DNA from 3 places in the Paenibacillus ihbetae genome. Region 3 is predicted to be linked to each of the others. Evidence: riboswitches for the same ligand, from Rfam matches in the RefSeq annotation. Region 3 holds a riboswitch; each other region holds the start of a gene.
What was found. A riboswitch is a leader RNA that binds a small molecule or an ion and turns the genes downstream of it on or off. The one in region 3 is predicted to bind cyclic di-AMP.
Positions count from the first base shown of each region.

Region 1: linked by a shared signal. The riboswitch ahead of BBD41_RS19120 (TrkH family potassium uptake protein) and the one ahead of BBD41_RS17910 (adenine nucleotide alpha hydrolase family protein) in region 3 are both predicted to bind cyclic di-AMP.
Region 2: linked by a shared signal. The riboswitch ahead of BBD41_RS26270 (C40 family peptidase) and the one ahead of BBD41_RS17910 (adenine nucleotide alpha hydrolase family protein) in region 3 are both predicted to bind cyclic di-AMP.

Region 1 is NZ_CP016809.1:4,283,828-4,288,041, forward strand. It holds gene BBD41_RS19115 (CPBP family intramembrane glutamic endopeptidase) at 1-1,433, opposite strand, end outside; cyclic di-AMP (ydaO/yuaA leader) riboswitch at 1,725-1,871, shown strand; gene BBD41_RS19120 (TrkH family potassium uptake protein) at 1,935-3,275, shown strand; gene BBD41_RS19125 (potassium channel family protein) at 3,292-3,966, shown strand; gene BBD41_RS19130 (LysR family transcriptional regulator) at 3,989-4,214, opposite strand, start outside.
Region 2 is NZ_CP016809.1:5,841,127-5,845,340, forward strand. It holds gene BBD41_RS26265 (pectinesterase family protein) at 1-1,709, shown strand, start outside; cyclic di-AMP (ydaO/yuaA leader) riboswitch at 1,963-2,096, shown strand; gene BBD41_RS26270 (C40 family peptidase) at 2,100-2,576, shown strand; gene BBD41_RS26275 (stalk domain-containing protein) at 2,919-4,178, opposite strand.
Region 3 is NZ_CP016809.1:4,039,558-4,043,771, forward strand. It holds gene BBD41_RS17905 (TrkH family potassium uptake protein) at 1-1,219, opposite strand, end outside; gene BBD41_RS17910 (adenine nucleotide alpha hydrolase family protein) at 1,209-1,898, opposite strand; cyclic di-AMP (ydaO/yuaA leader) riboswitch at 2,030-2,182, opposite strand; gene BBD41_RS17915 (cation:proton antiporter) at 2,355-3,587, opposite strand; gene BBD41_RS17920 (DUF421 domain-containing protein) at 3,783-4,214, shown strand, end outside.

The DNA.
Region 1 (4,214 bases), 240 kb from region 3:
ATCGGGCGGGACACCACCGGGTAAATCGGATACAGCGTATGGCCGAGCGCCCAGATGATCGAGGTGATCAAACTCGCGACAAAGGTGCTGCGCACGATCTTCTTCACCATTCTAATGCCGAACAGCCGGTATACCGCTTCCTCCGATATGCCTGCGAGCCAAGCCATCAGCGGAAACAGCCATGGATAGAGCATGTTGTAAGGGGACTGCGAGGCATCGGTCGTGGACCAGGTGTTCAAGGTCAGGCCGAGCGCGATGAAGATCAAGGACTGGATGCCGAGCAGAATGAGTGCCCACATATAGCCCACCTTCATGCTGTCCAGGACATAGCGCCCGTATCCGGGCTCCTTGGCCCGCGGCCACGGATTAAGCCCGTCTTCCTTCCGCCATAGGCCGCTTCCGCCGACAAGCGAGAAATAGAGCAGAGCGGAGAAGATGAGGGAATAAATGGCGTAGAAGATCATAATCCCGATGATCCCGGTCTCGGACATTCCTTGTGCCTTAAAGACCGGAACCAGGTTGTACGTATTCAGCATCTGGATGACAAACAACAGGACGGACAGCAGGATACCGCGCTTAAACGAGGTGTAGGCCCGGGTCTTGACGCTGTAGACGATGGCCAGGATACCGAGCACAAGCGTAAACAAACCGTAACCGACGAGCGTCAGCAGCGTTGCGTCCTGCGTCTGCTTGTTGACATAGGCGGTGTGCGCTGCCGGAACCGAGAATGCCGGCTCGAAGGAACGCAGCTTTCCATGCTCAAAGGTAAACGCCAGCTGCAGCCTCGAATCCCCGATCGCCGCTTCCGTGACGGTATACTTCAGCGTGGGTTCGCCTTCCCGGGTGGAGAGCTGGAGCTGCGTCGCATCATATCCGGCCCACTTGAGCCACGGCTCGGCGAGAGCCTGCTTCTCGGCCAGCGTCATGCCCTCCTCCACCAGGAGCAGCATTTGCTTGCGGACCTCCCCTTGATTCAGCTCGATCCGGTCGTAAACGGAGCGGGCGGAATCATAGGAAAATCCGGCGATGCCGGCATTTTGCATATGTACATCCACGTTCAGCGCATCGCCGCCCGGCAAGGTGAAGCGGACACGGTATACATCGTAAGGGTATTTGGCTCCGTAGCTCTTATTATAATCCCGGAGCTTCTTCTCTTTCGCCAAATATCCGTACAGCTCGGAGTTGGACTGGTATGTAACAAGCGTGTCTTCCCCTTCGGCAGCAGGAAATCCTAAATGCTCGCTCGCGAACCGTGACGCGGCTTGTGCAGCCTCCTCTTTGGAGATGATTTTCGGATAGGGCGTATCGGTTGACTCGAAGGAAGTGGATGGGAGTACCTGAAAAACAAGAAACAGGATCAGGCCGATAATGGCCGGGGCGATAAGCTTCTTCAGGTTAGGCGTCAGCTTCAAGGGCTCTGCGGCACGGTTCATGAAATTCCTCCTCTTGATTTTAGTGCTTTCCGATATGAATAACCGGCCCCGCAACATGCGGATCATAGAGTCAATATAACATACATATGAAGAACAAGCCCTGCTTATCCCAAAGCCCAATAATGAAATAAAACGCTGAAAATGAATGAAAGGTTTCGAAAACGTTAGAGAATGATATCCTTGTACTCTTGAATATGCCCAAATCGCCCTTATTTAAAGTCTTTTTGGTAAAAAAACGGCGTTGGGTTCCCTCCCGGATTGCGTTATAATCACATCATGCTTTCAAGGAACTGAATAGACCAGCCGAATTTCGTACTGAGAACGGGGGAACCATGTAATTGGGGTGAATTTCATGATCTCTTTCGGATCATGGATAGGGCGGCCTGTGATAATGCCCGAATCCGTCAGCTAACCTCGTAGGCTGCTGCACAGGAACCAGACCGTTAAGGGCACTGTTTTCCAGTGTCTTTTTTCGTTGATTTTTTTGGAGAAGGTGAAACATTGAACTCAAAATTGAATTGGCTTAAGCTGTCACCTCCGCAGATCCTTGCGCTCGGTTTTGCGGCGGCGATCCTGGTCGGAACCCTTCTGCTCATGCTGCCCGTATCCAGCAGGACCGGCGAACCGATCGCCTGGATTGACGCCATGTTTACGGCAGCTTCAGCCGTCTGTCTGACCGGGCTTGTCGTCGTGGATACAGGCACAAGCTTCAGTGCCTTCGGACATACGGTGATCCTCCTGCTCATTCAGCTCAGCGGGCTCGGGTTTATGACGATGGCAACCCTGTTCGCCCTGGTGTTTAAGCGCAAGATATCCCTCAAGGACCGGCTTGTTCTGCAGGAAGCGATGAATCAGTCCTCGATCGAAGGGATCGTTCGTTTAATCCGGCGGGTGTTTATCTATTCCCTGACCTTCGAGGCATGCGGAGCCTTACTATTTACTCTCCGCTGGGCATGGGATATGCCTATTGGAAAAGCCATTTATTTCGGCCTGTTCCATTCCGTTTCGCTGTTTAACAATGCGGGCTTCGATCTGTTCGGCGATTTTCATAGTCTCACCGGTTATGTCGATGATCCGCTGGTGAACATCGTATCCATGCTATTGATCATATCCGGCGGTATCGGGTTCGTTGTATTATCCGATTTGATCGATTTCCGTCAAAAAAGGAAGCTTTCGCTTCACTCCAAAGTCGTTCTCTCGATGTCGGGATCTTTGATATTTATCGGGGCGATCATCATATTCATTTTTGAGTTTACCAATCCGCTAACGCTGGGCTCCTTGGATGGGGGAGGCAGAGTGCTTGCCTCGTTCTTCCAGTCGGTCAGTCCGCGAACAGCGGGCGTAAATTCGATAGATATCGGCGGCCTCAGGCAAGCCACGCAATTTTTCATTATTATACTTATGTTTATCGGAGCGTCGCCTGGCTCGACGGGGGGCGGGATCAAGACGACAACCTTTATGGTTATGGTAGGGGCCGTGTTCGCGATGATGAGAGGGAGAGACGATATCGTTATGTTCCGGTATCGCCTGGCCCAGGAGCGCGTGCTTAAGGCGCTGACGATTGCGCTTCTGGCGCTGCTGCTCGTATTGACGGTGTCCATGATTCTGTCCACGACGGAGGATGCGGATTTCCTGGAGATTTTATTCGAAACGACCTCGGCCTTCGGCACCGTCGGCTTATCGATGGGCTTGACGCCAGATCTGACGGTGCTCGGCAAAATACTGATCAGCTTGACGATGTTTGCCGGACGTCTCGGTCCGTTGACGCTGGCTTATGCACTGGGGCCGAAAAAGGGTAAAGAATTGTATCGTTATCCGGAAGGCAAAATGATTATTGGATAAGGAGTATAGGAGAGACATGAAACCAAAGCAATTTGCAGTGATCGGTTTGGGGCGGTTCGGCTCGAGTCTGGCACTGGAACTGATGGAACTAGGCTATGAAGTTCTCGGCATTGACCGGAACGAAGAGGTCGTCGAGGATATGAGCGAGCATTTGACCCATACGGTGGTCGCGGATGCTACGGATGAGGAGATGCTGAAATCGCTCGGCATCCGCAATTTCGACTGCGGGATCGTCGCGATCGGAGACGATATCCAGATGAGCATTCTGTCCGCCATTCTGCTCAAGGAACTCGGTGTATCGACCGTCGTGGCCAAAGCGATTTCCGTGCTGCACGGCCGGGCGCTGCAGAAGCTGGGCGTGGACCGGGTCATCTTCCCGGAGCGGGATATGGGGATCCGTGTGGCTCACCAGCTGGTTACGCCGAATCTGCTCGACTATATCGAATTATCTAAGGATTATTTGATTGTGGAAATGACGGTAACCGATTGTATGGACGGCAAGACGTTAAGCGAACTGAACACGCGCGTCCGTTACGGTGTCACGGTGGTTGCCCTCAACAAGCGATCCGGCATTATCGTTGCGCCGACGGCGATGGACGTGGTTAATGCCGGCGATGTTATGGTCGTCATCGGCTCCAACGACAATGTGGAACGGTTTGAGACCGAAGTCGTGAATCTGCAGCAGAAATAATACAAAAAAACCTGACGAATTTCTAGGTCGTCAGGTTTTTTCGCTGCTTCTCTTCCGCAAGGCTCCGGAAGAGCACCTCGGTCTCGTTAATCCAGCGACGGGCGGCGCTGCTGAGCTCTGAAGCATCCCCGTAAATCAGGGATGTCGTCCGCCGCGTCTCCATGAGCGCGGGGATGTGAATGTCCACAAGCCCGTTGTCGGAGAGCAGCTGCGGACGGAGGTATGATTTCGGAAGCAGGGCCGCTGCT
Region 2 (4,214 bases), 1.8 Mb from region 3:
ACGGGAACGGACCGGGAGTCGGAAGCTATCCTCAAGGCGCAACGCCTGCTTCGATCATCATCGTGGCCAAGGACGGTACAGGTATGTTTACGAGCGTTCAAGCCGCGATAGACTCCATCCCGGATGGCAATACGGACCGAGCGATAATCTATATCCGTAACGGGATCTATGAGGAGCAGGTTACCGTTCCCAAAACGAAGCATGCCGTGAGCTTGATCGGCGAGAGCAAGGAAGAGACGGTCATCACCTATACCGGGATAACGGGCACCGGATTCAATGAGCGTGCCACTGCAATCGAATCCGATGATTTTACCGCCGAGAACATCACGTTTGCGAATGGAGCGGGTGCCCAAGGCCCGGCGGCGGCAATCGATCTGCGGGGCGATCGGGCCTATTTCAACAATGTACGAATGCTCGGATATCAGGACACGTTCTTTGTGAACAATGCCGGGAAACGGGTGTACGTGAAGAACAGCTATATTGAAGGAGCGGTTGATTTTATTTACGGACCAGGAATCGGCGTGTTTGACCAGAGCGTCATTCACAATGTCCGTTCAGGGGGATATATTACAGCCGCCAGCACCCCGGAAAATCAATCTTACGGATATTTGTTCATCAACAGCAAAATTACGGGAGCGGGCGGAATCTTCGATGTTTATCTTGGGCGTCCATGGCGACCGTTTGCCCATGTGCTGTTCATGAACTCGGAAATGGAAGGAATCGTGCACGATAAAGGCTGGCATAACTGGGGAAGGCCGGATAACGAGAAAACCGCCAAATACTACGAATATAACAATACCGGACCTGGCGCGGCAGCCGAGGCCCGCGCGAATTGGTCGAAGCAGCTCACGCCGGACGAAGCCAATCTGTACACGGTTCCCATGATGATGAAAGGATCGGATGGCTGGGATCCGACCATGATGCCGGTTCTTCCCGAGCCTTACGGGGAAGATGACGATACGCCGCCGCACACGGCTTCCAAATTAACGCCGGAACAACCTAACGGCCTGAACGGCTGGTACACGGTGCCAGTTACCGTTGAATTGAGCGTGCAAGACGACGGTTCGACCGTTACCGAAACCGTCTACAGCTTTGACGGCGTTACCTGGACTCACTACTCGGGGCCGATCGTTCTGGACCAGGAAGCGGCATCGGCTGCGCTATATTACCGCTCTGTCAACGCTGCAGGTCTTGAAGAAAGCATCCAATCCGTTCCATTGGCCATTGATCTGTCCCCGCCGGACATTCGGGTAGAGCCACCGGCAAAAGAGGGAGGATGGAATGTCTCCAGCGATTGGACGCCGGTCATCCATATGACCGACTCCGTTTCCGGCATTGATGGAAGCCGGACGGTCATTAAGCTGGACGGCCAACCCGTCCCACCCGGTGAAGCTATCCCGCTGTATCAGCTTCCGCTCGGTGATCATGTCTTGACCGTGGAAGGAGCAGATCTAGCGGGCAATACGGCAGCAGCCGAGATTGAATTTCAGACGGTGACGAGCCCCGGCGATATGATCGCCCTGATCGAGCGGTTCCTGAGCAGCGGGGATATCCGGAACGCAGGGATCGCGAACAGTTTGACGAAGAAGCTGGAGAAGGGGAATCTGGGCAGCTTTGAGAATGAAGTCGGGGCGCAGCGAGGCAAGCATCTGTCAGAAATGGCGGCAGACGTCCTGCTGCGGCATGCCGAGTCGATAAACCACATGTGATTTCATACAGCTTGCATTTGCTAGTACAGAAGCCGGCGCCTTAGCTGCCGGCTTCTTATATGAAGAATTTCGCCGCACGAGAAAACGGAAACAATTTTAACATAAATGTCATGACTATGTGACCTTTCATATAGTAAAAACACTGTTGAAACTCTTTCGATTCGACGGCGATATCTAAAAAACGATAGATTTATCGGATATTATTGACAGTTTGCTAGCTTGTATACTATATTAAGAAAGGGTTACAAAATGTTAATGAATTTTGCCGAATTTCGCTAAAGAAAACGGGGGAACCGTCCTGGGTGAATTATTCTTGTAGTAGAGGGAATATAGGTGACCTTCAGCCGAACCCTTAGCTAACTCCGTAGGCATCGAAGGAGAGAATATATTTTGAAGAAATTGGTCATTTCTTTGCTAGGATCCGCAATCATTTTTTCTTCCGGTGCCGTGACAGCGTTTGCCGATCAGCAGCCTAACTTTCAGCAGCAAGTGAAGCAGTTAGTAGGAACACCGTACAAGTGGGGCGGAACAACCACAAGCGGATTTGATTGCTCCGGATTTATTCTGTATATGTTCCGTAATTTTGATCTTGACCTTCCGCGCACTTCCCAAGGACAAGCCCAAGTAGGCGTGCATGTAGACCAGGAAGAGCTGCGTGTCGGTGATCTGGTATTCTTCAACACGAACGGCAAGGGAATTTCACATGCTGGCGTTTATATTGGAGACGGGCAGTTCGCACATGCTTCAAGCAGCAAGGGTGTTCGAATCAGCAAGCTTAGCGATTCTTACTATAAGCCTCGTTATGTTACCGCACGTCGGGTGCTAGGCCAAGAGGAATATGCGAAGCTGGTAGGAAGCGTTAGCTAGACCAGCTAATCCTTGATCATGATCCGACTCTCTGCACGATGCAAGTCTTGAAAGTCCTAGTAAAGGAATCCTATGGTCGATTTTTATTGATTGCACCGAATACATACATAAGTCTTGATGATGACCTCTGTTTACAACGGAGGTCATTTTTTTTGTGCCGGTCATGCGGAAGAGTGGCATCGGCTAATTCATAGCCTGTGTCGTTTCATTGGCTGTCAGAGATGCTCGGTTATCACGGAAGCATTGAACAAGCTGAACAGGCTGCAGGTCCATAGCGACCGGCAGCCTGTATGGTGAAGAGAGGAAGGATGGACTCATCCACGCTTCAACCTTTATTACGGATCACTCTTTGATCACCGCTTTGTTCATGGCGCCTTCGATATCATCACCGTAGACTCTGAATATACCGAGCCGCCACAATGCCGCACCTTTCAGCTGATAGCGCTTGGCCAGACCAAGCTTGTCGTCGATGGAGTTCTCCGTTTCGCTGCCCAGGCTGATACCAAGCAGCAGCTTGTCCTTGGGTGCCCCGGCATCCAAAGCAAGCTGAATGGCCTGCTGCACTTGCGTGTTCGGTTCCGGCTTTCGGTCTTTGTTGCCAACCGGGTGATACTGGTATGCCATGATAATCAGATCGTCGGCAATCGATGCAAGCGTTTTGTAATCATACCCTTTATAGGCGCTGTTTAACGGAGGTACGGCCAAGGACAGGGCAGCCCCTTTCGGCAAGGCAGCTCTAAGGTCCTTCACGTATTGGTTCAGCAGCTTCTGCTGGGAGGCGGCATCCAGCTTGAAGCCCAATCCTTCGAAATCAAGCACGACTCCGCCGAACCCATTGTCCGCAACGGCGGCGGTAATCCCGTCGATCGATTTCATCCGCAGCAAGGCGTCGCTCATCATTTTTGTCAGCTCGCCGTTACCGTCCAGTGCATATACCATCAGATAGGGCTTAATGCCCTGTTCTTCCGCATCGGCTACAAGTGACTGGGGCGTGATGTCTCCGGCGGCTTCCGGCATGCGGTATTCAACCCCTTGAAGGGTGAATTCGCCGTTACGGTCAATTCGGCTCCAGCCAAAGGCGACGGAATTCATCCATTGAATAATATCCCGCTCTTTGAAGGATTCAATGGCATAGAAGGCCCGCAGATGCATTTTGCTTTTCGGTGATTTGAGCGATACGGTGCGCGTTGCCTGATTCCACTTTACGGAAGCCCCGAATTGGCTGCTGAACGAGCTGAGCGGAATCAGCACGCGTCCCTCGCGCATGATGGGCGCTGCAGGCAGCTTGACGTTCTTCTTATTCACCACGGCGGTGGTGCTGCCGACTCTGAGCTGAACCTCGGTTGTGTTATCGGTGCCGTTCTTTACCGCCTGCACGGTTTGAGTCTTGCTGTTCCATTTGATATCGATGCCCAGTGCCTCGCCCACGGCCCGGAAAGGTACGTACGTTACGCCTTTCTCAATTCGCGGAGCCGCATCGAACGCAAGCGGAACATCATCCAACAGAACGTAAATGGATGGTGCCGCATGGGCTGGATGATGATCAGCCCCGGTTCCGAGCAGCGACAAAGAGAGCAGGGAGGCGGCGGCCAGCTTTCCCAATCGATTTGAGTATCCGATAATAATCTCCCCCACATT
Region 3 (4,214 bases):
TTGTACTAAAGGCTGAGGTTGCTTCAAAGAGCACCTCCAGAAAATGCTCCTCCAGCATTCCTTCGGATACCGTGAGCAGGAGGGCAACCACAAGTACGGCTACCAACGAACTCATGACCACTGCTAGTGCCCGCAAAACCGTTTCAATCGCAATTTTGCGCTGGAAGGCATGGACCTGACCACCGCCACGGAAGGTTTGGATGGTTGCCAGTATGAGTACCACAAGCGTGTTGATCTTGATGCCTCCTCCCGTTCCGCCTGAGGCTGCTCCGATAAACATCAGAATGATGATAATAAACTGGGAAGCCGCCAGCATGCTGCTGATGTCAATTGTGTTAAACCCGGAGCTTCTTGGAGTCATGCCCTGGAAGAATGCTGCGAGCACCCGCTCGCCTCCGTTCAAATTCCCGAACGTAGCCGGATTCCAGCTTTCCAGTATGAGAATGGCTGCAAACCCGAACACGAACAGGATACCCGTTCCAAGAATGACAATCTTGGAGTGAAGGGACAGCTTCCTCCAGGAGCGCTTGCGGAAGAGATCGACGACGACTATGTACCCGAGTCCGCCAATAACAAAGAGCATAACAATCGTTATGTTGACGACAGGATCGCCGACGAAGGAGGAGAGGCTGTCTGACCACAGGGCAAAACCGGCGTTGTTAAAGGCAGAGACGGAATGAAAAAGCCCATAATAGAGCGCTTGTCCCCAGCCGAGCTCATGCCACCGAATGGCAAGGAGAATTGTTCCGAGCGTTTCAAAAGCAAATGAGATCAGCACCATATACAGGGATAGTTTGACCAGTCCCTGTGCCGATGTGGAGTGGGTCGTTTGCTGGATCAAGAGGCGCTGCTTTAACCCGATTCTTTTCCCCAAGACGATGGCTACCATGACACCAAAGGTCATAAAGCCCAATCCCCCGACTTGAATCAGAATCATAATGATGACTTGACCTAAAGTCGAATAGACGCTCCCAGTATCCACGACAACTAGGCCATTCACGCAGATTGCGGATGTGGCTGTAAATAATGCATTCAGCAACCCTACGGATGTACCGCTAGTAGAAGACTGAGGAAGCGCAAGGAGCAAGGTGCCGATTAAGATTAAGATGGTAAATACGATCAGGATGAGCTGAGGGGGGCTCATATTGTTTTTTTGCTTGTTGATGAACATTTCGAATCTGCTGGGGATGGATTGATGGTTCGTTGGGTTACTGCCCATAATCCTTCTCCAGGCCAAGGGGGGGCGATGCTTGACTTAAGAAAAACGAAGCGTCTACGACTTTCCCCTGACTTATCTTTAAATAGTTAAATCCCCGATCCGTTTTTATACGTAACAAGCCGGTTTCGAAATCCGTGTTCAGTTCCTTGAAGAACAGCCCCTCAGCGACAACTTCCCCGTCGTCTTCACCTTTACGGATCAGATATTGGCCATTTTTGCTGACAACCGTAACCGGAATTCCACGCTCGTGAGTCTCCACGATGTGTTGATCCATTCGCTGTACAGCAACGATGTGCAAATCCGTCTCGCCGATTCGATTAAGCAGCTCATTGACGAATGAACCCTGTGTAATTTCCTGCCACCGTGTTTGGCCGGATTGTCCGATGATCAGCTGCGTTATCTGATACTGCTTGGAGGTTTCGGCGATAATATCCGAAGCTTTTTGACGGTTATGATTAGGCTTGGTGATAAACGTAGCGCCATATTCGTCACAGATCGTTTGCCAAAGGGCCATAAACTTCTCTTGTTCGAGATCGAGTTCATCCGCAGCCATGGGGATGACGCTCATAACATAGAGGGGACATTGCAGAAGTCTGGCAAGCTCGCCGCCTCTCCGAATCAGTCGTTCGCCGTTTGGACCATAATAAACACACACCATAATTTTCTCGTGATGTATCATGAATGCATCTGCTCCTTTCTAATCAAGCGGCTTGAGTCTTCCGGACCCAAGGAAAAAAGCCCGGTAGCAGAGACAATCTGCTTCCAGGCTTTGGACTGTGTTCCGAATAAACAAGTCAAAGTTGCACGGGCGTTATCTCTCGAGACGCTGACGAGGTTAGCTGTCGGATTCGGGTCTGAGAGTCCCCGTTCTTTCCGCCTTGGAAAGAATTCACCCCTGAAGCCGTTAGCGGCTTCTCTGGTTCCCCCGCTCCCCAAGTGGTGGGGATTAAGCGATCAATAATATAAGATTATCGAAGTATATACTAAGCTAGGTAAATCTAAATGTAAACCTTGATCCCGAAGTCTCATGTGACGTTATTGAAACGATGCAGCTTAATCTATACTTAGGTATTTACGCGATTTCCCTCGCGAGGTTTCGGACTTTTCAATAATTATTCGATCTTGCTCTAATTAGTTATTCGGTCTCCTTGACGGGATTCGACAGCTTAAGCTTGCTAACCAACGGTTTTATCGTCAGCCCCTGTGCAAGAAGCGAAAACAGGACGACGCTGAATGTAAGGACGAGGATATCGTCGCGCCCTTTGAAGGAGGCGGGCAGGCTTAGCGCAAGTGCAATCGATAAGCTCCCTTTTAAGCCGCCCCAATTCAGGAGAGCTTTCCAGGATGACGGAAAATTCCGCAGGAAGCTCAAGCTGGTATAAACAGCGACCGTTCTTCCAATCAGCACGATAAGGATGGAGGTGATAATCAGCGCCCATTTATCCGTGAAATCAATATGCTTGATTTCAAGGCCGATCATAAGGAATATCAATGAATTGGCAACCAGGGTAATGACATCCCAGAACGAGTTGATATTCATCTTCGTGGTTTCGGACATTCCGATCCGGCTGCCGTAGCTGCCGAAGATCAAGCCGCTTACGACGACGGCGATAACACCCGAGACATGAAAGTGCTCGGCAATAAAGTAGCTTCCGAAAAACAGCAGCATCGAAAAGGCAATCTCCAGCGGATAATCGTCATAAAAACGAATGAGCTGCGAGAACAGAAAGCCGAGGATGGCTCCAATCGCAATCCCGCCCAAGCTAAATTGAAGAAAGAGCCAAATGCCGCTGCCTATGCCTGCCCAGCCCATCTCTATATATGAAAGCAAGTATACCGATGAAATTTGAAATAACACGACGGCGATGCCGTCATTAAAAAGCGATTCCCCTTCGATAATGGTCACCATTTTCTTGGAAACGCCAAGGGATTTGAAGATGGAGATCACGCTAATCGGGTCCGTTGCGCTCATAAGCGCTGCAAAGGTAAAAGCAACAGGTAAAGGCAGTCCCATGATGCCATACATCGCCAGAGCGATAATAAGGAAAGACAAGAAGGTGCCGCCGATCGCCAGGGCAGCCACTGGCTTGCTCTGTTCCCGTAAGTGTGAGAAAGGAAGCTTTAATGTGGCGTCTCCAAGAAGGATAGGCAGAAACAAGGAGATGATGATCGCCTGGAATACATTTGATTGCGTAATAAAGGTTTCGGCTTCGTCCAGCACGGGAATATGCAGCAATCCAAGCAGCAAACCTACTACGACGAGTGCAATCGAATAGGGTTGGTTTACTTTTTTGGCAAATGCGATAACCCCCATCGATATCGCAAGTAAAATTAACAATTGAACGAAGACCTCATTGAAATGATGCATAGAACACCCCTCGCCTCAGGATATTTGTTCCAGTAATTGATTGTACCCGAATCCGGACGATTCGCCAAACCAAAATAATGGGGAGACCGGTCCTTAGCTAGATATTATCCATCGAAATGAGGAAGGGAATGCATAAGATGTTTATTCGTTGTTCAAAACATAGGGGAACCATTGATCGATTGAGGAGATGAGCGTATGAATGAGCTATGGAATGATCTGTGGAATGAGGTATGGAAGTCCCTTGCTTTAATTATTTTTGGAATGCTGGTGCTCCGCATCTCCGGCCGAAAATCAATCTCTCAAATGACCGTACCCACAACCATTACGATGATTTCGATCGGAACGATTATTGTTCAACCGATCGCTGATGAAAACTTAGTTCTGACCCTTACAGCGGCTCTGGTCTTTATTCTGGTTCTCATCCTTGTCGAATTTATGCAAGTGCGTTGGAGCCGGTTTGAGAAGTGGATAAAGGGACCAGCCGTTATCGTTATAGAGAATGGGCAGCTTCAATTGCAGAATATGAAAAAGCTGAGGTTAACCGTAGATGCGCTTGAGATGAAATTGCGGCAGCAGGGGATATCCAAACGAAATGATGTGAAAACGGCTACGATCGAGCCCAACGGG